DNA from 4 places in the Chryseobacterium culicis genome. Region 3 is predicted to be linked to each of the others. Evidence: riboswitches for the same ligand, from Rfam matches in the RefSeq annotation. Region 3 holds a riboswitch; each other region holds the start of a gene.

Region 1 (6,302 bases), on a different contig from region 3:
AAGGTGAACAGTTTGCACGGATTCACAGTCTGGGGCTTGTTCTTTCCGGGGAAATGGAACTGAATGACGGGATTACAAAGACGATATTTAAAGAAGGAGAACTCTACTCTGCAAGGAAAAACCGTTTATTAAAATTTGCAAAATATCCACCTAAAGACGGTGAAATAAGAACCGTAACCATTTATTTTGACGAAGCCATCTTACGTGATTTCAGCCGTGAATACGGATATCAGGCAGAGAAAAAAGATAATATCCCGGCCTTTATAAAACCGGATCAAAAGGCATTAACAGCTTTTATGTATTCACTCCTCGCTTATGAGAATCTTCCTTCTTCCACAGAGCTTCTGCGCCTCAAACAAAAGGAAGCCTTACTTCTCATGCTCAATCATAATCCCGGCCTTAAGAATATTTTATTCGATTTTTCTGAACCTTATAAAATAGATATTGAAGCTTTTATGAATAAGAATTTCCATTTCAATGTCAATGTAGAGCGTTTTGCTTATTTAACGGGAAGAAGCCTGTCTGCATTTAAAAGAGATTTTCAAAAGATTTTTGGAATTCCTCCAAGACAATGGCTGCAGCTTCGAAGACTGAAGGAAGCTCATTTTTTACTTACCCAAAAAGGCAGATCAGTTTCTGATATTTATCTGGATCTGGGATTTGAAAATCTGTCCCATTTCTCTTTTGCATTTAAAAAACAGTTTGGCTATCCACCCAGTGCATTACAGGCCAAATAACTTAGATCTCTTTTAAAACATAACCGGATGCAAAAATAGAATATAAAAATGAATGGACTCGTATCTCTCACCTCTATTTTAACTCTTTAAAAAGAAACAGATCGTGCCATAAAATCATGACACGATCTGAATTATTGAATCTAATTATTTTAAAGTTTTTTAAAGTGCGTATTCTACTGAGGCTTCTTTAGCAGCAGCTACCATTGCTATTAAAGCTTTTTCTGTTTCTTCCCAGTGTCTTGTTTTCAGTCCGCAGTCCGGGTTTACCCAAAGCTGGTTGGCAGGAATTACGTTCTGTGCTTTTCTCAACAGTTCAATCATTTCTTCTTTTGACGGAACCCTTGGTGAGTGGATATCATATACTCCGGGACCAATTTCATTCGGATATTTAAAATCTGCAAAGGCATTCAGCAGTTCCATCTGAGAACGGGAGCATTCTATGGTAATCACGTCTGCATCCATATCCGCAATATTTTCAATAATATCATTGAATTCTGAATAACACATATGGGTATGAATTTGCGTAGCATCTCCCACTCCACTTGCTGAAATTCTGAAAGCTTCCACAGCCCATTTCAGGTAGTTTTGCCAGTCTGCTTTTCTTAGAGGAAGCCCTTCTCTTATAGCAGGTTCATCAATCTGAATAATTCTGATTCCTGCTTTTTCCAGATCCACTACTTCATCACGGATTGCCAGTGCAATCTGCTTACATGTTTCTGAACGAGGCTGATCATCACGTACAAAAGACCACTGTAAAATCGTCACAGGACCAGTCAACATTCCTTTTACCCATTTTTCCGTTTGAGATTGGGCATACTGAGACCAATACACCGTCATAGGAGTCGGGCGGGAAACATCACCAAAGATCACAGGAGGTTTTACACAACGGCTTCCGTAGCTCTGTACCCATCCGTTTTTGGTAAACACAAATCCTTCCAGCTGTTCTCCAAAATATTCCACCATATCATTACGCTCAAATTCTCCGTGCACCAATACATCAATTCCGATGTCTTCCTGCCAGCGAATGGTTCTCTGAGTTTCTTCTTTTAATAAAATATCGTATTGCTCCGCAGTAAGTTCTCCCTTTTTGAATTTAGCTCTCCAGCTTCTTACCTCTGTTGTCTGCGGGAATGACCCGATTGTTGTAGTGGGAAACAAAGGAAGCTGCAGGACTTGCTGCTGTTCTTCTTTACGGGTTTTGAAGGTATTTATTCTTTGTGCATCCTTTTCAGTGACCGCATTTGATCTTTGTTTTACCTGATCATTGTGGATAAGGGAAGAGGTTCTTCTGCTTTCAATGGCTTTTTTATTTTCTTCAAATACTTCAAGAATATGTTCTTTTTCTGTTCCTGATACCAGCTCTTTAAGCGTTACCACTTCTTCTACTTTCTGTTTAGCAAAAGCAAGCCAGTTTTTAATCTCAGGATTAAGGTTCGTTTCAAAATCAAGATCGCAAGGAGAATGAATCAATGAACATGACGGTGCAATCAAAATCCTTTCAGAGCCTAATTTGTCAACAGCTTTTCTGATGAAAGACAATGACTTTTCAAAATCGTTTTTCCAGATATTTCTGCCATCAATTACTCCTAACGAAAGGCTTAGGTTTTCCGGAATACTATTCAAAATACCATCCAACTGTTCCGGATTTCTAACCAAATCGATATGCAAAGTGTTCACCGGAAGTGAAACAGCAAGCGATGCATTATCTTTTAATCCGTCAAAATAAGTGGCAACAATGAATTTCAGTTTCGGGAAACGTTTTCTTATTTCTGAATACACAGAAAGATAGGTTTCTTTTGCTTTCTCAGTTAAATCCAGTGCCAGAAAAGGTTCATCAAACTGAATCCATTCAGCACCCTGCTCCTGAAGTTTGGTTAAAATTTCCGTATATACAGAAAGAAGATTTCCAGCCAGATCCAGTTTATCAAATCCTTCTTCTTTTTCTTTTCCTAATAACAGATAAGTAACAAGTCCGATAATTACAGGTTTTGCATTGATACCCGCCTGTTTTGCTCCGGCAAATTCATTGAAAATTTTATCTGAGCTTAATTTAAATTGCTGGTTTTTATAAAATTCCGGGACAATGTAGTGATAGTTGGTATCGAACCACTTGGTCATTTCCATTGCTGTAATATCCAGCCCTTCTTTCTGATATCCTCTTGCCATCGCGAAATAAAGATCCAGCTCAGAATTGTTCTTTTTAAGCACCACCTCATGGTAACGCGAAGGAATTGCTCCTACTACAAGGCTCATATCCAATACCTGATCATAATAGGAAAAATCGTTGCACGGGATAAGATCTATACCGGCTTCTTTCTGAATATTCCAGTTTTGATTACAGAGAGTTCTCCCTGTATTCAGAAGTTCTTCCAAAAGAATTTTACCTGACCAATATTGTTCGCAGGCTTTTTTGAGTTCTCTTTTGCTACCAATACGCGGATAGCCCAGAATGTGAGTTTGCATTTTTTTAAACTTTTTAATTAAACTTAATAGGAAAGTGCTTTAAAATGCTTCGTTATGTTTTAGCGGAAGAAGTTTCAGGAAAGTAATGACATAGCAGACTGTGCATTTCCTTCATAAAGAAAAATACATGAATCTGATCTATCATCTGTATGACCCAAAAGCTTCAGCCCGCGAAAGCATTGTCAATTCAGTAAAGGCAGGTCTCCTGACTTGTAACAGTTTCCGTCATCCTTCCCGCTTTTGGCAGTGGATATACAAAGACAAAAACTTTTGGTGTGTTACTTACAGTTGCGCGACAGCTCGTGATTTGCACACGATTCCCTATTAATCTACCTTAAGTAAAACCTTTCCTGTTTGATGAAGTATCTATAAAGAACTGTACTTTTACCTTTAACAATTGTCATCAGTAAAAGTTTTTAATTTTGTGTAAAATTAGCAATACAGAATAAAAGCACAATAAATAAGGAAAAATTAAGCAAAATAAACTTTTAAAAATAAAAATAAAAGCATATAATTCTATATATTTGATTGTTTTAATCATTTAAAAGAATAATATTCTGTGGAACAACTCGATGATAAGGATGTACAGCTGCTCAGGCTGCTCCAGAAGAATGCCAAACTAACCGTTAAAGAACTTGCTAAAGAAGTGAACCTCTCTACTTCACCGGTTTTTGAAAGAGTAAAAAGGCTGGAACAGGAAGGGTTTGTTAAAAGATATGCAGCCGTTCTGGATGCTGAAAAACTCAACCGTGGATTTACCGTTTTCTGCCAAATCAAGCTGAAAATTCACGACAGATCTGTAGGCTATGACTTTGTAAAAGAAATTCTGGAGATTGAAGAAGTTGCCGAATGCTACAATATTTCCGGAGATTTTGATTTCCTTCTGAAAGTTCAGGTAAGAGATATGAAACATTACCAGGATTTCGTATTTAATAAACTGGGATCTGTAGATTCCATCGGGAGTACCCACAGTACATTTGTCATGGCTGAAGTGAAAAACAACCACGGACTCACCATTTAATTGAACAGGAAATCGGTTTTATTCTTCAATCCATTTTCTGAAAGCAGATGTATTGCTCTGGCTTGTAATAAGATGATCTTTCTGACCTTTTATCTGGGCGGAAAGTGTATTCTTATTGTAACGTTCTATTCTTTCAATATACTTTTTCTGAACGAGTGCACTCCGGTTGATCCTGAAAAAATCTGAAGCATTGAGCTGGGTTTCAATTTCTTTCAAAGTAGATTCATTCAACACGTGTTTTTTTCCTGCTGTGTCAAAAGCAAAGACAATCCCTTCTTCCGCTTCAAAGAACGTAATGTCTTCCGTATTGATAAAATAGATTCCCTGATGTGAGCTGACCGAAAATCGTTTCTTATAGTTTTTCTCCACAGGGCTGTTATTCAGCATTTGCTGAAGTTTTACCAAAACATCCTCCGGTTCTGATGCTGTATTTCCCAATAGAATAAATTTATCCCAAGCCTTTTGAAAACGGCTCTGCGAAAACGGTTTTAAAAGATATTCAATCCCGTTGCTTTCAAAGGCATTCATCCAGAAACTGTCATACGCGGTAGTGAAGATAACCGGACATGAAATATTCACCTGGTCATAGATTTCAAAGGCGTTTCCATCTAATAATTCAATATCAGAAAAAATCAGGTCAACCGCTGAGTTTTTAAGAAAAGCAATAGCTTCTTCTACAGTACTTATTTCCGAAACAATTTCCACGGGTTTTTCCAGTTCGCTGATGAAACGTTTTAATTTATTTCTTGCCGGAATTTCGTCTTCGATGATTACAACTTTTATCATATTTTATGCTGGAATTATGGGAATGACCACTGAAAATTCAGTTTCTGATTTTATAATTTCTACCTGCCGATCCGTTAACAGCGTATACTGCTCCTTAAGATTACTGAGCGCTCTTCCTGAAGTCTTTTTACTGTTTCGCTTGGGTATTCTGGTATTGGAAACCCTGATTTCTTTATCTATTTCTACGGTGATCAAAACAGGATTTACAGCTGTTCCCAGATTATGCTGAACTGCATTTTCAAGCAGCAATTGCAGGGAAAGCGGAATGATCTTCCCCGATGATCTGATATGATTTATTTTTAATGAATAAGCATTTCCATATTTATACTGTATCAGATTAAAATATTTCTCTGCAAATGCCAGTTCTTCTTCTACAAACACGGTCTTTTTATCAGAAACCTCTAAAACATACCGGTATATCTCTGCAAATTCATTGAGAAAATCTGATGCTTTGTGTTTATCTTCTTCTATTAACTGATCCAGAATGTTGAGATTATTGAATAAAAAATGAGGATTAAGCTGTGTTTTCAGTTGATTAATTTTACTTTCAGACAGGGCATGATCATAAAGAGCCAATTGTTTCTGATATTCCGTATTCTTTTTGTAGTAGCGGTATGCGAGAAAAAAACTTCCATAAATAAACCCTCCTATCAAATCTGAAAAGGTAGAAAGAATAACAACTTCCTGATTGAAATTTTTCTCCACTTTTCCAAAAATAACAGCAATCAAAAACCCTATTATTTTCATCACCAAAAGGTAGGTTAATAGGGAAAAGCTGAATATTTTAAGGATTTCAGCTGCACTAAACGTTGATGACTTTTGCCAGTTTTTAATGAAAAAATCAATCACAAAAAACAGGATACAGGCACTGATAAGAGTAACAACGGCCGCTTCAGGAGTAAAAATATACCAGTCCAGTGTTCGTCTTATTCCTATGCGGGTGTGAATAGACTGTACATAAGCAAACAAAAGAATAAACAGAAGGAAGTACCTGTTTTGATGCATCTGTTTCAAAATGGTTTTCATCAGTTTTATAAGGGGATTTTTTTACAAAAATAGCCCTATATTTTTACAGGGCTGTTTTTTGTATTATTATTTTTTCTTTTCCGGAAATGATGAGGTAACATTTCCGTTGTCATCTAAAAAGTCCAGTTTTGCTTCATTATTTTTATCGACACAGAATCTGGCTCTTGGTTTACCCTTACTGTCAAATAAGAACAGTCCGTTATGTTCATCTTTGGTTTTTCCAAGCATCATTCTTGGTGCACCTCCAATCAGTCCCTGTTGTTCATATT
Region 2 (6,302 bases), on a different contig from region 3:
ACTCATGTTGATGATGTTACATTTACAAACAATGAAGGTGTTGAAGAAACAAGAAAAGGCATAAAAATGTTTTCTCCTGCTGATGTGGGGTATTTTATGGATATGCTTTCTAATGCGCAGACAGCAGGTAGGCCATTAATGGATGTTTATGCAGTAATGGTTACTAGCAATGGAAGTTATGAAATAAGATTTACAGGAAACCAGTATCAAATTAAAACTTTTACTCAACAGCAAATTGAAGGATTTAAAGAAGGATATAAAAACGTAATGTTAAAATCAAACAATCAAGCAGCAGCTTTTTTAAATTTTTTAAGCGAGAAAATGAACATTAAGGCTACGAATTTATACAGACTAAATTCAGACGGAGGAACGGAAGAAATTAAGCTTAACGGAAATAAAGTAACAACAACGACAAGTGATTGTCCAAACTAAAATTAAATCATATGAAAAATATTTTTTTTATTATACTAACAATATTTACTGCTAATCTAAATGCACAAACAGTATCATTAGAAACGATAGCACAATGTCAAAATAATCTTGAAACATGTCCACCCTATACATCCGTAAAAGATATTAACGGGCATTTAAATAAATATGTGGGAACTTGGAAAGGTACTCATGAAGGAAAAAATTATGAAATTAACATTATAAAAAAAGAAAATGTACCAACAGAATTTTCAAACACCAAATGGGATATGTTAATAGGAAGATTTAAAATAACTAATTCTAACGGAACTGTTTTATTCAATAATTTTAATAAATCTGATAATGATGCAAGTTTGGGTTATAATTTTCAAAAAGATTTAAAATTGTACTTAATGACTTTCTCTGGAGGAAAATTAGGCTGCATTGATATTGGATTTGTTTATATAGGCATTAAGCCTGAAGCCCCCAATAAAATGACAATTAATTTTCGCCCAGATTATGATATTGTAACACAGGACTGTAGCAATTTTCAAACTACTATGCCTACTAATCAAGTAATACATTTGACAAAGCAATAAATTCAGATTAAATTATTAGTAGCTCCTAATAAAAAATCAAATGATTGGCTCTACCGTAATATCAGAATGGTAAAGCCAATCATTTTAATTTTACAGTGATCCAAACAATTAGTTTTTCAATATATACATTGTTCTATATCTTGAATATCATCATCAACCACACATAAAATAGCTGTTCATATTTTCTATCTAAAAGGTCTTTAAAATACTCTTTTGTTTGCAACATATCATTATCTACAAGTAACTTTTGAAACTTTTGCTTAACCCTATTAAGATTAGGTTTACCCTTTAAATCACGCCAAAATGAGGGTTCTAAATGCATATCGCTTATTTTTATTACATTATGCTAAGACTGAAACATATTATTAAAACAATGAAAAATAATTCAACAATGAAAAAGTAAGTTTTAATACGTAAATACGAAATGTAACTAAACAGAAAACCCCTGAAAAGAGCCATCATTACACGAAACTCATTTTAAGGGTTTTCATTTGATTTCAGGCGCACCAGTATCTTCGATTCCGCCGTTTTCTGTTTAAAAAATCTAATTATTGAATATCGACAACATACATCGTTCCTTTATCTACTTTACCTGTTTTGGGTAAAATTTTCGCTTTCGGATTTCCGCTTCCATTATCCACTACTCCAAAATCATCATCATTGAAAACAGCCAGTTTATTATTTCCCAAATAAACGATCCCCTCAAACTTATCATGCTCATACCCCAGTTTTGCAACAAGATCAACAGCCAATGTTTTGGTCACAGCTTTTATTCCGGCATTGGTAATTTCATCCCATGAGCATTGTTCCAAAGCTTTTCCATTCACTTTCATACCGTCCACAGCAGTAATATCTGGTCCGTTTACATCCGTTGCATTGCTCAGATTGATTCTGTATACTTTTTTAATTCCTCCCTGGGATCCAAAATTTCCGTCTCTTTCGATCACTAAAAATTCGTTGTTACTTAACGCCGTAATATCGCAAACCGAATCCGAAGCACCTCCATCCTGTTTATATAAAAACTGTTTGGTCTGCCCTGTAATAATATCAAATGTGACAATTCTCGTTAAAGTAGTATTGGTTGCCAATGCCTTGCTTGGTACCAACATCATCGACTGTATGGTTCCTACAAGCGTTCTTCCGTCCGGAGTAATGCATAGTCCTTCCATCCCTCTGTTGGCTCTTCTTTTGGCTAAAACGGCAGGCAGTTTTCTGGGTCCTGTATTTACACCAATCGGGCTTATTCTTTCCATCTCCATCCCGTCAGCACTATAATGTACGATGTGTGGGCCATATTCGTCAGAAACCCAGAATGTGCCGTCAGAAGCTGCAACAATACTTTCGCTGTCAAGGCCGTACTGATCAGTACCTAAGACATTTCCGGAAGCATCGTAAGCGATTTCTCCTGTACTTCCCATTCCTACAGGATTTGGAAGACCTGTAATTGGCTGTCCTGAGGGATTTTTAAGCTTAATATATTTGATAACCTCTACATTCCCGTCAGCATTAATTTTAAAATGCATAATCGTTGGCGTAAAGTTAGGAGCTAAGAACTTTTTCCCATTCTGGAAGTCGGTATTTGGCCCTCTGTCTGTAATGACATAAAATTCACCTTTTCTTGTAGGGTGAGCTGCTGCTCCGGAACCAAATCCGCCGTTGATAACATCCACTCCGTTAATCGTAGCCAGTTTTGTAAATGGAAATTCCTGAGGGAGTTTGGAATAATTAATATCCTGATTAATGATTGTTGTGTCATCATCACTTTTACATGAGGCCAATACTGCCAGTACTCCAACAGACCATAGTAATTTTTTCATATGCTATTTTATGGCTGCGAATGTATAAACTGATTGTAAACTCATCTTGAATATAATGATAATTGTATTTTAACATTAGAATCTACAAAATGAATTGAATATAAACAGAAAAATTCAGGATTTAAAAACAATACAATAACAATACAATCAAATAATTAATAATTTAAAAATCAACTTATTAAGAATATTTAAAAAAAAATAATTCACAAAACAGACTCATCAATTTATATGATATATTTGCAGCGTTTTAAGGCTGAACAATGTTCATTAATAGGGAATCAGGTGAGAAAAATATTCAAATCTTGAGCTGTACCCGCAACTGTAAACTGTTTAAACTTATAGCATAATAATCCACTGGAGGGAAATCCGGGAAGGAAGCTGTAAGATGTGAGCCAGGAGACCTGCCTTAGAATACTGACTTCAGAGAAAGAATTACTTCTCCCCTGAAGATAAGTTTCGGGAATAAAACTTTAAATTAATGATATCATGAGGAAGATTTATCTTTTTTTCTTACTGCTTTGTATGCAGCTCTTGTCGGCCCAATTTACAGAAAACGACATTAAATTTTGGGTAGGAACCGGTTCTAAAAAGGCCTATTTCATTGCAGATTTTAATGACAGCAGTACTCCTAATTCTTATGCATGGGGATACCGTTTTGATGGCAATGATTTATTGATGGAAGATCTTATCAATGCAATTGTGGCAGCAGAACCCCAAATGAACGTTGATATTCCCACAGGATATCTTTCTATTCTGAATTATAACCATCATACATCCACCATTGACGACAGCTGGATAACATGGTCCGGATCCAGCGCATCCGGCATGACATGGAACAATGGTGTAGGCTATACTCCTTTAGTGGACGGAAAATGGTATGGAGTTTCATATGGTCTTGATCATTATGACATCCCTCCTTCTCCCCCCGTTCCGGCTTATAGTTCGTCATGGTTTACTCCCTCTCAGGTTACTCATTGGGTGGGAACCGGAAATAATAAAAGCCTCATAGTCATTGATTTTGGGACAGACAATGCCAATGGAAATGCCAATTCTTTTGTTTTTGGAATTAAATATAATGGAAGTATAACTGCAGAGCAGGCTCTACAGCTGGTTCAGACTCAGATTTCCTATTTTAATTTTACATCAGCGAACAATCAGATTTCTAACTTATCATTAAATTCATTTACCGGGAATACTTCCGGATCAGACAGCTGGAAATTGTATAAAGGAAAAGATTTATCAAGCTGGCAAATGAAAGCAAGTCTTTCTCAGGTTCAGCTGAACAATAACGATTGGTTGGGATTAAGCTTCGGACAAAGAAGACCATTTACTCCAACTGAAGCACAACTGACATTAGGTACTTCATCAGTTACAAAGAAAAAATTCGGTATTTATCCCAATCCGGCAAGTGATTTTATTCAGGTTGAAACTGATGAGAAACTGCAAGAAGTGAATATTTATTCTGCTACAGGACAGAAAGTAAAGACTTCCCAGGTGGCAAAGATTAATATTCAAGCCTTGCAGACAGGAGTTTATTTTGTTGAGATTAAAACAAATGATAGTTCTACACTCCATAAAATTATTAAGAAATAGAAAAAGCGCCATGAGGCGCTTTTTTGTTTGGGTATAATAAAACCACCCCGAGAATTTTTCTTCTTAAATGAGGGTGAATGAACTCCTCTGAATGACAAACTGTACCGTAAAACGATCATTTCAATGGTTTTATTTCTTAGGAATCTAAGCATCTGATAATACAGTTTAAAATTCATGATTCAACAAAAAAACCGCACCTATTTGGTACGGTTTCTTATGATATTAAAATCAATTATTTTTTCTCTACAGCTCTTTGTAGAACCTCATCTACCATTCCGTAGCCTTTAGCTTCTTCAGAAGTCATCCAGTAATCTCTGTCAGAAGATTTTTCAACCCACTCATACGTTTGTCCTGAGTGATGGCCAATGATTTCATAAAGTTCCTGTTTCAATTTCAACATCTCTCTTAAGTTGATCTCCATATCAGAAGCAACTCCCTGAGCACCTCCTGAAGGCTGGTGAATCATTACTCTTGAGTGCTTAAGCGCAGAACGTTTTCCTTTTTCTCCGGCAACCAATAATACAGCTCCCATTGAAGCGGCCATCCCTGTACAAATTGTTGCTACATCCGGTTTAATGATCTGCATGGTGTCATAAATACCTAAACCTGCATATACGCTACCGCCAGGAGAGTTGATGTAGATTTGAATATCTTTTGAAGGATCTGCACTTTCTAAGAATAAAAGCTGTGCTGTAACGATGTTTGCTACCTGATCATCAATCCCTGTTCCAAGGAAGATAATTCTGTCCATCATCAAACGGGAGAAAACGTCCATTTGAGCAACATTTAATCTTCTTTCTTCCATGATGTACGGAGTAAGATTCGTTGGGCCATACATTCCCATATACTGATCGGTAACCAAACCGTTGTTTCCTAAATGTTTTACAGAGAAATCTCTGAATTCTTTTTTAATGTCCATATTTCTATTATGTATTATTTTTAACTATTCTCGAAGTTTAAATTACAATATTTATTCCTAAAATTTTATAGGACTTTTTGTCACAGAATACAAAAAAATCTGACTTCAGGTTATCTATTTCGATCTACATAAATTCCTTTGATAGGGGAATACTCAATGATATTACTCAACCGAATGGAAGCCTGTTTCAGTAATGTAATTTTTTTAATCAGCTCATAATACTTTACTTCATTTGTACTGCTGTACTGATCAAGCTCCTTAGCAGTTTCTTTGATTAAATAATCAATATATCTGTATTTATGCAATAGAATATCTCCTTTGATCTGATCTGCCACCTTATCCCCGTAATTAGGAGGATAAATATTTCTGGAAGCCCAGTTTTCGAGCTCATCCAACGGAATTAAAGCATCTACAACCTTCGTGGTAATCTCTTCATCCATAAAAGATACAAAAAAGTTTCCACTTCTCAGCTCATCTTTTTGAATTCCTTCTCTCACCTGAGTGATGATGATTTCATTGCCTTTGACTAAAAATACATACTGCTCTTCTTCAAAATGATGAAGGATTTCCTCAATTACTGTAACCTGATATTCTTCACCTTGTTCATTTCTACGTTTCAGAATAATATCTCCAAATGCCAGCATGTGTTCAACAAGTTTATTCTCCATGAACAATACATCATACAGAAAAGGATCTTCTTTTTCCTGATCTAAAGGAACAACCTCCATCTTTGGAGCTGCTGTTTTCTCCTTCTGCTGTTGCTGTACATGATGCGTCTGATTCTGCGTAATCTGCTTCTGAACATCCAGTTCATTGAAAAGACTCTGCTCCGAAAGTCCGAATTTGTTGGAAACCTCTTTAAGGTAAACCTCTCTTTTCAGGGCATTCTGTACAAAAGAAACAGATTTTACAATATCTCTGATGGCTTCAGCCTTTTTTATAGGATCATTTCCGATATCCTTTAAA
Region 3 (6,302 bases):
CATGCGGCAGCGTATGTCGCTAACCTGAATAAAGCAATTACAGGAACTCCACAGGAAAAAGAAACGTTGTTTCAGATTCTTTCCAATGTTTCAAAATTGCCCGCTGCAGTAAGAAATAATGCAGGAGGACATTACAATCACGAACTGTTCTGGACGGTTCTTACTCCTCAGAAGAATACGCAACCTTCTGCAAAATTGGTAAAAGCCATCACTGAAACTTTCGGAAGTATGGATGCTTTTAAAGAAAAAATGGCTAAAGCAGGAGCAGACCGTTTTGGATCAGGATGGGCATGGCTTTCCGTAGATAAAAATGGAAAATTGTTTGTTTCTTCAACGCCTAACCAGGATAATCCTTTGATGGATGTGGTGGAAGAGAAGGGAACTCCTATCTTCGGAATTGATGTCTGGGAACATGCATATTATTTGAAATATCAGAATAAAAGAGCAGACTATCTTACCGCGATCTGGAATGTTACCAACTGGAAAGAAATCAGCAGAAGATATGACGAAGCTTTAAGCAAGAAATAATCTGATGAAATTATTTTACAGCATACTTTTTACTTTTTACATGGTGCTAAGACCTTTAGTACCCGTGGTAGAGTATGCTGTAAATTATGATTATATCGTTAAAGTTCTCTGTATTAATAAATCCAGGCCAGAGGTTCACTGTAACGGAAAGTGTTACCTGAGTAAAGAATTGGCTAAAACCAATGATTCAGAATCTTCACCTTTTCAGAAGCTCAAAAACTCAGGACAGAAAATCCTTGATACCTATATCCTGCCTGAAACTGCAGAGATTATTACTACTGAAAAACAATCGTTTTTCAATTTCAACTTCACTTATGAAACGGCCTATTCTTTTCTGTTTCTTACCCATATTTTCAAACCACCGGTTTTTTAAGTTCAACGATCACTATTCAACCACAAAAGTCACAAAAGCATAGATAAATAAAAAAGCTTACGTGTTCTTATTGTGCATAAAACTTACCACTTGATATACCTTAAGTGTAAGAACTTTGGTGTCTTTTGTGGTAAAAAAAAAGAATGTTTTCACATTCAACAATTATCCTTCAACTTAAAAAATCAACAATGAAAATTTCTCAATTTTTATCACTATTCTTTATTGCCTTTACTTTATTCTCTTTCGTAGCCTGCGAAAACAGCAGAGATGACGAAAATCCACAGGATACTACGCCCGGAAAGCTTCAGATTAAATTTGAAAACGGATTTAATAATGTAGGAGATATTGTCCTGAATCAAACGGTTCAGACTTCTTCTAATGGACAGAAACATAATTTTTCTGCTTTAAAATATGTAATCAGTAACATTTCCCTGATAGACGAGAACGGGAATGAGTTTAAATACAATGAAAACAATCCTGATAAAGGTGCTTTCATAGTAGATCAGGCTGATGCGGTAGCCGGAATTATATACCTCAACCTGGAAGGTATTCCGAAAAATAATTATAAAAAAATAAAATTCGGATTAGGAATCAGCCAGAAAGCTTACTTATTGGGACAAGACGGTCAAGCTGAATTCTGGACAAAAGCCAAGCAGAAAGGGATGTCATGGTCATGGGCAGCCGGATATGTTTTTGTAAAACTGGAAGGAAAATATGGAGCAGATTCTCCATCAAAGGAATTTATGAATCATACAGGAAATATGGGAAATACTACAGAAAATAATACCCCTGATCTTTATCGTGAAATTACGTTGAATCTTCCAACAACAGCCAGAGTAACAGGACAAATCCGCCCTTCTGTTCATATTCTGGCAGATCTTAATCAGTTTTTGAGTGGAGATAAAGCGCTTACGCTTACCACAACTAATGATATGCTGATGGGTTCAAATCAACATCTGGTAGACGTTACCAATAACCTTACAAAAATGTTTAAAGTAGATCACGTTCATAATGATTAATTTTTTTGTAAAAACAATACTGGTTCTGTGTGTATTTCTGCTGAGTTGTATTTCCTGTTCAGATGAGGTGATACAGCCGCTGGAAAAAGATGAAGCATATAATCTGCAGTTTCCTTCTTATTTTCCTGAAATGACTTTTGATACATCAACGAATCCGGTGACAAAAAACGGAGTAGAATTGGGAAGAAAATTATTCTACGAAGGAAGACTTTCCCGGAATAATACCATTTCATGCGGTTTCTGCCATATTCAGGAAAACGCTTTTACCCATCATGGGCATACAGTAAGCCATGGGGTAGATGACAGAATTGGAATCAGAAATGCTCCACCCATTCAGAATATGGCTTTTTTGAAAAGATATATGTGGGACGGGGTCATTCATAATCTTAATGAACAACCCATCAGCCCCATTACAGACATCAATGAAATGGACAGCTCCATACCGGAAGCTATTTCAAAAATAAAAGATGACCAGAAGTATAAAAAACTTTTCAGGGAAGCTTATGGAGATGAAACGATTACCGGAGAAAGAATTCTAAAAGCGCTGTCACAGTTTATGGCTTCTTTAATTTCTGCAGATTCAAAATATGACAGATTCAGACAGGGAAAAGAGCAGCTAACTTCAGCAGAATCCCAGGGAATGGCTTTATTCGGTCAGAAATGTGCCTCTTGTCATAGTGGAGAATTATTTACCGATGAAAGCTTCCGCAATACAGGAATGTATTATAACACCGAGTTCAAAGATGCGGGACGCTACAGAGTTACTCTTAATCAGGTAGACTGGATGAAATTCCGTGTTCCGAGTCTGAGAAATGTAGAATATACAGCACCTTATATGCATGACGGAAGATTTTACACCTTAGAGGCGGTACTTAACTTCTATTCAGGTCAGGTAGAAGATAATCCCAATCTGGATTCGCAGCTGAAACAGAATGGGCATATTGGTATTGCTATGAACAGTCAGGAAAAACAGTCGATTATTGCATTCCTGAAAACATTATCAGATAAAAGTTTTATATCCAATCCAAAATTTGCAGAATAATTTATAGAAAACATGAAGAAGATTATAGTAATAATAAGTTTAATCCTGTTTGGGCAATATCAGGCAAAAACTATCAGAGATAGTGCATATATAGCTCCGGACAGCTTTAGCAGATTTGATTTTGATGATGATTGTGATGCCTGTGGCTGTGCTGCAGGAAACGGTTCTTCCGGCTTTGAGTCTTTATTGAATCCACAGTTTATCGGAATCAAATATTTTGCCCAGCATTACAAAGCAAAAGAAAACCTATTTGTGAAAGATCTTACACAAGATCAGTATTTTAATACCTTACAGCTTTGGGGAAAGATTCCTTTAACTAAAAAACTGAGTGTATATGCAAGTCTGCCCTTCCATTTCCATGAAAAAAAAACCCAACAGGGAGATATCAAAATCAATGGAATCGGGGATCTTAATCTGATGGGAATTTATCAGCTGATGAGTTCTAAAGATAATTTTCACCACTTAAGCGGAGGGTTGGGTGTGAAAATTCCTTTAGGGAAATTCGATGAAAAAGGAGCTTCCGGCGTTAATCCGAGTTTTCAGCTGGGAACCGGCAGCTGGGATTATCAGGCCGCTTTGAATTATAAGTTTCAGAAAAATAAAGTAGCTGTGTTGGTGAATACAGATTATACCATCAAAATGGAGAATAAGAAAAATTACCGATTTGGAAACCAATGGAACTATGCCGCGACGGGGTTTTATCAGATTGCAGGAAATGAAAAATCCATTTTTTCAGTAAAAACCGGAGTTCAGGGAGAAGTGTATGCCCAGAATAAACAGTTTGACGAAGCGCTACCCAATACTGCAGGAAGCGCATTGTATGGAAAGTTAGGATTTGAAGCTTCCTATAAAAGGCTGAGTTTGGGAAGTGAGCTCATGCTTCCTATGTATACCCATCTGGCAGGAGGTGACATCGAAGCAAAATCAAGATTCAGTATTTTCCTGAATATCGGGATTTAAATAAAACCCCTTTTAAAAATCATATTAAAGCTCCTTCGGGAGCTTTAATTGTTTATGAATCATTATTTTAATTGGGGGTTAGGAATAATTTTTTATCTTTGCCGAAATTTGGTGAGCCATAAAAAGCTCTTAAAAGGGAATCCGGTGAAAATCCGGAACAGACCCGCTGCTGTAAGCTCCGCACCAAGGTTTTTGAAGAATATATCCACTGTTTTTTAATGGGAAGGATTTCAAAAATGGAGTAAGTCAGAAGACCTGCCAGAAAATAATCGTTTGACGCTTTCGTGGAATAAAGCTTAGGACATCAATGATTCTGTGCAGTAACAGCTGTGCTTTGTCGTTGTATTCTTATATCCATTAGCGTCTTCATTATCCTAAATGAGCTAATGGCGGCAAAACAAACTACTTCTGCAATTCATAAAGCTGTTTTCACAATACTGGTGATCACATCTCAACTTTTATATTCTCAAAAAAAGAAAAATGACACTCTGAAGGAAGAATCCATCAAAGCGATTAGTCTTTATAAAAAGAATTTTAAAGAAATTATTCCGGCGCAAACCCTGCAAGGTGAGCAGCTGGAAAGACTGAACAGTCATTCTGTTGCAGATGCGTTGCGGTATTTTTCCGGAGTTCAGATCAAAGATTATGGAGGGTTAGGGGGTTTGAAAACGATCAATATCCGTAGTATGGGAAGCCAGCATGTTGGTGTTTTCTATGATGGAATTCAATTGGGAAATGCCCAAAACGGACTGGTAGATCTGGGGAGATATTCTTTAGACGATCTGGAAGAAATATCATTGTATAACGGACAGAAAAGTGAAATTTTCCAACCTGCAAAAGATTTTGGCTCTTCGGGATCGATCTATCTGCAACCCAAAACACCTGTATTTAAAGGAACAAGAAAAACCAATCTCGTTATAAGAGCAAAAAGTGCGTCCATTGATCTTTTCAATCCGTCATTCCGTTTGGAACAAAAAATATCAGACAGAGTTTCTGCCAGTTTCAGTGGAGAATTTATGCAGAGTGACGGAATTTATAGATTTCGTTATGCTAAAAAATATCCAGATGGTCAGCAGGCTTATGATACCATCGCAAAGAGACAGGATTCAGATATCAGGGCAAAACGTTTTGAAACGTCTATCAACGGTACTTTAAATAACGGAAGCTGGAATATCCGTGGCTACGGTTATATTTCAAACCGTGGGATGCCGGCACCTATCGTCAACGGCCGTTTTGGCGGAAGAGGAGCGAGACTTTCTGACGAAAATTATTTTGTACAGGCCAATCTGAGAAAGAAACTGTTCCCAAAACTTGAAACACAGCTGAAAGCAAAATTCGCCTACGATTATACTCATTTCATGGATACGGTTCGTTCACAGTCTATTATTCATACCGATAATACCTATATCCAAAGAGAACTCTATCTTTCCTCATCCAATATCTATTCTATCACCCCCAATTGGGATGTGAGTCTGAGTGGAGATTTTCAATACAATAATCTTGATGCTAATCTTGATAACTTTTCTTATCCTACGCGATACACAACATTGGTGGCATTGGCAACAACCTATCAGTGGAACAGGTTCAAAATTCTGGGAAGCCTTTTAGGAACTTTTACGTTTGAAGAAGTAAGAAAAAACAAAAGACCAGGAGACAGCAGAGAATGGACACCTGCTGTATTTATGAGTTACCAGCCTGAGATCATTCCTGAGCTTACGCTTAGAGCTTTCTATAAACGAATTTTCAGACTTCCGACTTTCAATGATTTATATTATACCAATATCGGAAATACCTATCTGAAACCGGAATTTACCAATCAGTATGACGTAGGATTTACTTATCAGAAGAATTATACCAACCATTTCTTTAAAACCTTTTATGCTAAAGTAGATGGTTACTACAACAAAGTACAGGATAAAATTGTAGCGGCCCCTAACGGAAGTATGTTCCGCTGGCTGATGATGAATCTTGGAATGGTTGAAATTATTGGAGCGGATGTAAATATTCAGGCCGAAATGCAATTAGGAAAGGTAAAGTTAAGACCATTGCTTTCTTACACATATCAAAGTGCAAGAGATATAAGTGATCCGGAAGATACCTTTTATCGTAATCAGATTCCTTATACCCCATGGCATAGCGGATCATTCAGTTTGATGGCAGATTATAAAGACTGGAGTTTCAATTACAGTGCGATGTATGTAGGAGAAAGATATGATGTGAATCAGGACAATATTCAATACAATTATGTACAGCCCTGGTACACTCACGATCTGTCTGTTCAGAAAAAATTCAATTGGGCGAATCACCAATTTAAAGTGAGCTTTGAAATGAATAATATTTTCAATCAATATTATGATGTTGTCATCAATTATCCGATGCC
Region 4 (6,302 bases), on a different contig from region 3:
GGCTATAACAATTAAAGATAAAACAATAATCAAAAACAGGGAAGATCTGAGTGATATCTGTTTTTGAAATTCAATGTTTTTATTCTGGTTGGTCTCAACGAGTTTCACAAGATACCGTATTCCTTCTTTCGAACTTACATCTGTTTTTGTTTTTAAGTCAGTATAAAGTTTATTGTATTGATGGTATTTTGCATCATTATGAATGGCGTAGTAATTACGGGACAGTGATTCGTAAATTTTAATTTTTAAATTGTTGAAAGGAAGGTTTTCAATCAATGCAAGCCCGGTTTCCAGCTTTTCAATAGCTGTTGTATAATCCTGTTTCAGGAAATAATACTGGGATAGGTTCTCATAAGCCAGCCCTAGCAGAAAAGGTTTGTTTTTCTGATGTTCAAGATCTGAAATGATACTTTCTATAAGGGGTTTATATTCAGAGAGTTTATTTTGCTTCAGTAGATATGAAGACCGGAAAATCCTGTTTTCGATTTTTAAAATTCTCTTCTCTTCATTATGACCACTGAGATATTGATTGCTTTTATCAAGGTTTTTCAATGCTGTTGGATAATCCCTGTTGATTCCAGAGTTCAAAGCCTGAAGCTGATACAGTTTTGCGGTAGTGATTTTTAAAGTCGGATCATTACTTTTAAGGAGCTTCTGATCAGATAAAAGATGAGAAATAATTCTTTTCGACTGGTTGTACAACCCCAGATTCTGATATTGATCCGCAAGATTATAATCACTGAAGATCTGCATATTATAAGAAAGATCATTTGCCTGATTATTATCCTCTTTTTGAGCAAAAATATTCACAGACTGTACATAATCGCCCTTCATAGCAAAAGCTTGTGAAATAATATTTTGCAGCACAATTTTGTGTTCCGTATTCTGATCACTGACCGGAATTCCCTGGGTATAACTGATGCATTCGTCAGAATTCTGATAGAGCTTGAGAAATGCCTTATCGGCTAAAATAGTAAAGTCCGGTCCGGACTGTCCATTGATACAATAAGAGCTGTAAATAAAAATAAACAGGAATATTTTTCTGCTGTTTTGAAATAATTTTTGTTCTGATAATTTGTTTTTTGTGTTTTTTTGAATAATTCTGGTAAAATCCATATTCAAAATGTTGTTTTGTATCTGTTTGTTTATGAGTGTTTTAAAAATTAAATTCTTTTGAAATTCACGAATTATGAAAGCCTATTTCTTGGGATAGGCTAAATATTATATTAATATTGTTTCCACCAATTCGAAACGCTAAATATAATAAAATATGAAAAATTTTTACAGAATGTCAATGAAAATATTGACGGCTTGTCTTTTCCTGAAATTTGGTTTTGCAGAGGCGCAGCTTACTGTAATAGGTTTAGGAAATTATAATGTAGGTGCAGTTTCTGATAATGGAATGGTAAGTATGCATACCAGCGCAGGAGGAATTTATAAATGGAATGCAGCAGGAGGACTTGTACAGATAGGTTCTATTTCAAACGGATATCCGGCTGCAGGAAGAACTATTGTTTCGAATGACGGAACTAAAATATCATCTTCCATTACCAATACCGCAACAGGATTTAATGAAATATCAACGTATGATGTTGCTGCCGCCACATGGGTAAACCGGGGCGGACTTGTTCCTACCGGATGGGACGGAAGTGTAAGCTCTACCTGGGGAATGACTACCAACGGAAATACAATCGTAGGGCTGGGGTTTCTTACTGCCGCGAATGCCCACGCTGTGAAATGGGATGAAGTGAACGGAATGGTAGATCTGGGAAGTATTGTTTCCGGACGCAGTTCAAGAGCAAATGCAGTTAATGCAGCAGGAACAGTAATTGTAGGATGGCAGGACGAATCAAACGGTACGAGAAGCGGTGCAAAATGGCAGGATGGAGTAGAAAGTTTTATTACTGATAATAACGGGAATAATGTAGGGGAAGCAGGAGGGATTTCTGCAGACGGAAATACCATCATAGGATCGGCAAATCCTAATCCCTATGTCTGGAATGTTGTAAGCGGATTAACGTATATTACCCATCCTAATGCTTCTTTCAGTTTCAAAGGAGGTGCAACAGGAATTTCTGCTGATGGGAAGAAAGTTATCGGATATTACAGAGCATTTGGTGCCCCTCCAATGTCGGGAGAAGGCTTTATCTGGACCTCTGCTACCGGAAGGATTAATCTGAATGATTATGCAGCATCCTTAGGAATTGCAACGAATGGAGTAACAATGGGACTTCCTCTGGCTATTTCACAGGATGGAAAGAAAATTGCAGGTTCAGGAACGAACGCTTCAGGTCAGATGATCGCTTTTTATCTGGATACTTCTGAATTTTTATCCGTCAATGATGCTGTAAAAGAAAAAAACAGTATAGGTATTTATCCTAATCCTGTTGCTGATATTCTATATTTTAAAGGAACAGGAAAAATAGAGAACGCAGAAATTTATAATATGGTTGGACAAAGGGTGAAATCATTCAATGCTGTAGAAGGACAGATTGATGTTTCATCCTTGTCAAAAGGAGATTATATTTTACAATACTCTGTGAAAGGCGGTAAAAAAGAGACTTATAAACTGATTAAAAAATAACATATATAAATAGTAAAGTAGTGGGATGAATGGCTGTTTTCAATATTGAAAGCAGCTGTTCTTTTTTTGTTTCAGCTCATAGGAAGACAGGCTTTTTAAGCATACGTATGGTTTTAGGCGAATACATATAAAAAAACTATCTTTGCAAAAATTTTGGTTTCCAGTATTTTGGAATGAAAAGGGAATCGGGTGTAACTCCCGGACTGTCCCCGCAACTGTAAATCGCAACACAAGTTTCTGCAAAAAACCACTGTATAAAAACGGGAAGGAGCAGAATGCGAAAGTCAGGAGACCTGCCGGAATTATAATTAAAAAAACATATTGCTTTCGGAGGAAAAGTAAAAAAGTATGGATATAAAAAGATCTTTAGTACTGCTTTTTTCATCGTATGGTTGTTTTCTTTTTGGACAAGAGAAAACCATCGATACTATTTATGTTTTCGACAACCAGATGAACAGGGTTAAACTTTTTCATCCTGTAAAAATAATTTCGGAGGAAGATGCCGAGAAAAATTCGAGTAATCTTTCGGAGCTTCTGAGATTTCAGTCACAGGTTTTTATTAAAGAAAATGGTCGTGGTGCTGTTTCTTCGCCTTCATTCAGAGGAACTACCGCTCAGCAGACAGCGTTTGTCTGGAATGGGATTAATATCAACTCCAGTTTTCTGGGACAGGGAGATATCAATAATATTGCTTTGTTCGGCTATGATCAGATCGGTATAAAAGCAGGTGGTGGAAGTGTGGTGTATGGAAGTGGTGCTATCGGAGGAAGTATTCACCTGAATAATACCCTTGATTTTAATAAAGGTTTCCATGGTTCTTTATTTTCAGAAGTTGCTTCTTTTAATACCTATAACAATTTTGTAAAAGGTTCTTACAGTAATGATAGGTTCAGTTTTAAAGCTTCCGGAAATTATTCTGTAAGTGAAAATGATTATAAGGTAAACGATCTGAACTATATTAACCGAAACGGAAATTATTACAATACTACGTTCAATGCAGGTGCTTCCTACAAGATAACGAACGATCATAAAATTTCATGGCAGAGCCAGTTTTTTGATTCTTCACAGCATTATCCTGTGTATGAAGAAACAGGAACAAAGACAAAATATAAGACTCAAAGTGTAAGAAGTCTTCTTTCGTGGGACTGGAACAAAACAAAGTTCAGCAACTCCTTTAAAGCGGCCTATACGGAAGAAAACTTTCAGTATTTCGGTTCGCTAAATCAGCCTAAATCCAGTGGTGGAACCGGGAAAAACTATATCTTCAAAAATGATTTCAATTATTTCCTGAATTCAAAATGGAATTTTAATCTTATCGGAGAATTTCAGATCAATAAAGGAGAAGGGTACGCGAGTGGAATATCTGATGTAAGCAGAAATATCGGATCAATTTCAGGATTGTTGAGGTATTTTGCCACGAAAGACCTGCGTTTTGAAGGTGGATTTAAGAAAGATTTTGTGGAAGATGTGAAGTCTCCATTTATGTATTCATTCTCCGGAAAATGGAGTGCCTTACAATGGTATGATGTGAGTCTTAACGTATCAAAGAATTTCAGATATCCGTCATTTAATGATATTTATTATGAACCGGGAGGAAATAAAGATTTGAGACCCGAAACTTCTACTCAGTTTGATATGACAAATGAGTTCAAAATGGGAGATTTCAAACTTACTTTGTCTCCTTATTATATGAATGTGACGGATCTTATTGTATGGCTTCCGACTGCTCTGGGCTACTGGCAGGCATCCAATATCAATAAATTTGAATCTTATGGACTGGAATCCCAGTTGTCTTTCAGTAAACAGTTTGGGAATCATAAATTCAGAGCGAATGCAGGATATTATTATGCAAAATCTATTGATAAAGAAACGAAGATGCAGAGACCTTATGTTCCCATGCACAGAGGGACAGCGAATATAGATTATGAATATGGTTTCTTTAAATTTTTCGCACAGGGACTGCTGAATGGTATTACCTACACGACAAGTGATGAAAAAAGATCAGATGCCATAGATCCTTATTTTCTTTTAAATATGGGTGTTTCTGCAACCTTAGCCAAAAAATATACTTTAGGGTTTAAAGTGAATAATCTAACCAATACATATTATAAAACAGTTGCTTTCTATCCTTTACCGAAAAGAAACTATAGTGTGTATGCAGCAATAAATTTTTAACAAATAAAATTGAATAAATTATGAAAATAACTAAACTTTTAACTGTACTCTTTGCAGTGGTATTATTGTTTAATATCTCTTCATGTACAAATAGTTCTGACGAAATTGAAATCTCTCCGATCACTTACCAGAACGGATATTTTATCTCTAATGAAGGGAACTTTAACAGCCAGGGAGCTAAAGTAACATTCCTAACAAGAGATTTAAGCCTGAAGCAGGATGATGTGTACGGTTATAACAATAAAGAAATCCTTGGTGATGTTCTTCAGACGATTGGTCTTAGCGGAAACAAGGCTTATCTTGTGATCAATAACTCAAACAAAATTGTTGTTGTAGACCGTTATACGTTCAAGAAGTTAGCAGTAATTACTGATCAGCTTGATAATCCAAGAGGAATTACTTTTGCGAATGACTTTATCTACGTTTCCAATACCAATTTCACAGCCAATACGAAAAGTGTAACGAAATATAAAGCTTCTGATTATTCATTTGTAAGTAAAATCAGTATGACTGAAGTTTCTGATAAAACAGTAGAAGCGGGAGGAAATGTTTTTGTACAAAATGCTTCATCAGGATTTGGAAATAAGATTACTTATATCAATACTTCCAATGACAATAAAACTGAAATTACTGTTCCGAATGGTCAGATTGGAAATACGGTGTCTTACAAATCTAATGTTTACACAATTTCTTCAACAGCTACAGATTCTTACATCTATAAGATTTCAAGTACAGGAACTCTTACACCGGTAATTACACTGACAGGAATTCCTAGTGCAACCAACCTTCAGATTGATAATGATAAATTATACTTCAGCTCTTCGAATAAAGTGTATACAACAAGTTTAGCGACTCCTGTAATTCCTACAACTCCATTGTTAACAGCTGCAGATGGAGGTCCTTATTTTACGCTTTATGGATTTAATGTAATTGATGGAAGAATTTTTGCATCAGATGTTAAACAGTTTACTCAGGACAGTGAAATGGTAGTGTATTCAGCAACTACGGGTAGCAAACTGGGATCTCTTAAAACAGGAGGTCTGGGTGCTAATGGAACTTACCTGAATCCATAATACCTTACAGTATATAAAAATATAATTTTTTATTTTTTCATCATTTGTGTTTTTTTCCGGCCGGTTTCGAAGAAACCGGCCGGCTTTGTTTTCGTCAGTGCGCATAAAAAATCCGGCGGAATGTTCCATTCCGCCGGATTTTTTATGCTTTTTATAAATTTACTTTATAATGTTAATCCCAGTTTCTCAGCCTCAGCAATAACAAACTTTGTGGCTTCTTCTTTTTCATTAGGAATTTCACCCTCCAGGATGGCTTCTTTGACTTTCTCTTTTAAGATACCAATTTCACGGCCTGGGTTAAGGTTAAACATTTCCATAATCTCTTCACCAGTAATAGGTGGCTGGAAATTTCTTACCTGATCCTTTTCTTCCACTTCTTTGATTTTTACCGCTACATATTCAAAGTTTCTTTTGAATTTTTCCTGTTTTTTGGAATTTTTCGTGGTAATATCTGCTTTGCAAAGGGTAAA

The links. Region 3 has a riboswitch for cobalamin ahead of CQ022_RS15845 (TonB-dependent receptor plug domain-containing protein). Riboswitches for the same ligand answer to the same signal wherever they lie in the genome.
Region 1: linked by a shared signal. The riboswitch ahead of metE (5-methyltetrahydropteroyltriglutamate--homocysteine S-methyltransferase) and the one ahead of CQ022_RS15845 (TonB-dependent receptor plug domain-containing protein) in region 3 are both predicted to bind cobalamin.
Region 2: linked by a shared signal. The riboswitch ahead of CQ022_RS19515 (T9SS type A sorting domain-containing protein) and the one ahead of CQ022_RS15845 (TonB-dependent receptor plug domain-containing protein) in region 3 are both predicted to bind cobalamin.
Region 4: linked by a shared signal. The riboswitch ahead of CQ022_RS09315 (TonB-dependent receptor plug domain-containing protein) and the one ahead of CQ022_RS15845 (TonB-dependent receptor plug domain-containing protein) in region 3 are both predicted to bind cobalamin.

What each region holds. Positions count from the first base shown of each region.
Region 1 is NZ_PCPP01000001.1:290,179-296,480, reverse strand. It holds gene CQ022_RS01440 (helix-turn-helix domain-containing protein) at 1-737, shown strand, start outside; gene metE (5-methyltetrahydropteroyltriglutamate--homocysteine S-methyltransferase) at 897-3,200, opposite strand; cobalamin riboswitch at 3,378-3,564, opposite strand; gene CQ022_RS01430 (Lrp/AsnC family transcriptional regulator) at 3,760-4,221, shown strand; gene CQ022_RS01425 (LytR/AlgR family response regulator transcription factor) at 4,240-5,007, opposite strand; gene CQ022_RS01420 (sensor histidine kinase) at 5,011-6,033, opposite strand; gene CQ022_RS01415 (hypothetical protein) at 6,100-6,302, opposite strand, start outside.
Region 2 is NZ_PCPP01000004.1:263,990-270,291, reverse strand. It holds gene CQ022_RS19535 (hypothetical protein) at 1-432, shown strand, start outside; gene CQ022_RS19530 (DUF6705 family protein) at 444-1,007, shown strand; gene CQ022_RS19520 (esterase-like activity of phytase family protein) at 1,556-2,824, opposite strand; cobalamin riboswitch at 3,058-3,248, shown strand; gene CQ022_RS19515 (T9SS type A sorting domain-containing protein) at 3,347-4,417, shown strand; gene clpP (ATP-dependent Clp endopeptidase proteolytic subunit ClpP) at 4,650-5,336, opposite strand; gene dnaG (DNA primase) at 5,447-6,302, opposite strand, start outside.
Region 3 is NZ_PCPP01000002.1:615,873-622,174, forward strand. It holds gene CQ022_RS15820 (superoxide dismutase) at 1-528, shown strand, start outside; gene CQ022_RS15825 (hypothetical protein) at 533-901, shown strand; gene CQ022_RS15830 (MbnP family protein) at 1,090-1,920, shown strand; gene CQ022_RS15835 (cytochrome-c peroxidase) at 1,913-2,962, shown strand; gene CQ022_RS15840 (transporter) at 2,975-3,922, shown strand; cobalamin riboswitch at 4,015-4,200, shown strand; gene CQ022_RS15845 (TonB-dependent receptor plug domain-containing protein) at 4,309-6,302, shown strand, end outside.
Region 4 is NZ_PCPP01000001.1:2,053,457-2,059,758, reverse strand. It holds gene CQ022_RS09325 (helix-turn-helix domain-containing protein) at 1-1,116, opposite strand, end outside; gene CQ022_RS09320 (T9SS type A sorting domain-containing protein) at 1,271-2,584, shown strand; cobalamin riboswitch at 2,722-2,900, shown strand; gene CQ022_RS09315 (TonB-dependent receptor plug domain-containing protein) at 2,933-4,759, shown strand; gene CQ022_RS09310 (DUF5074 domain-containing protein) at 4,780-5,832, shown strand; gene CQ022_RS09305 (CCA tRNA nucleotidyltransferase) at 5,997-6,302, opposite strand, start outside.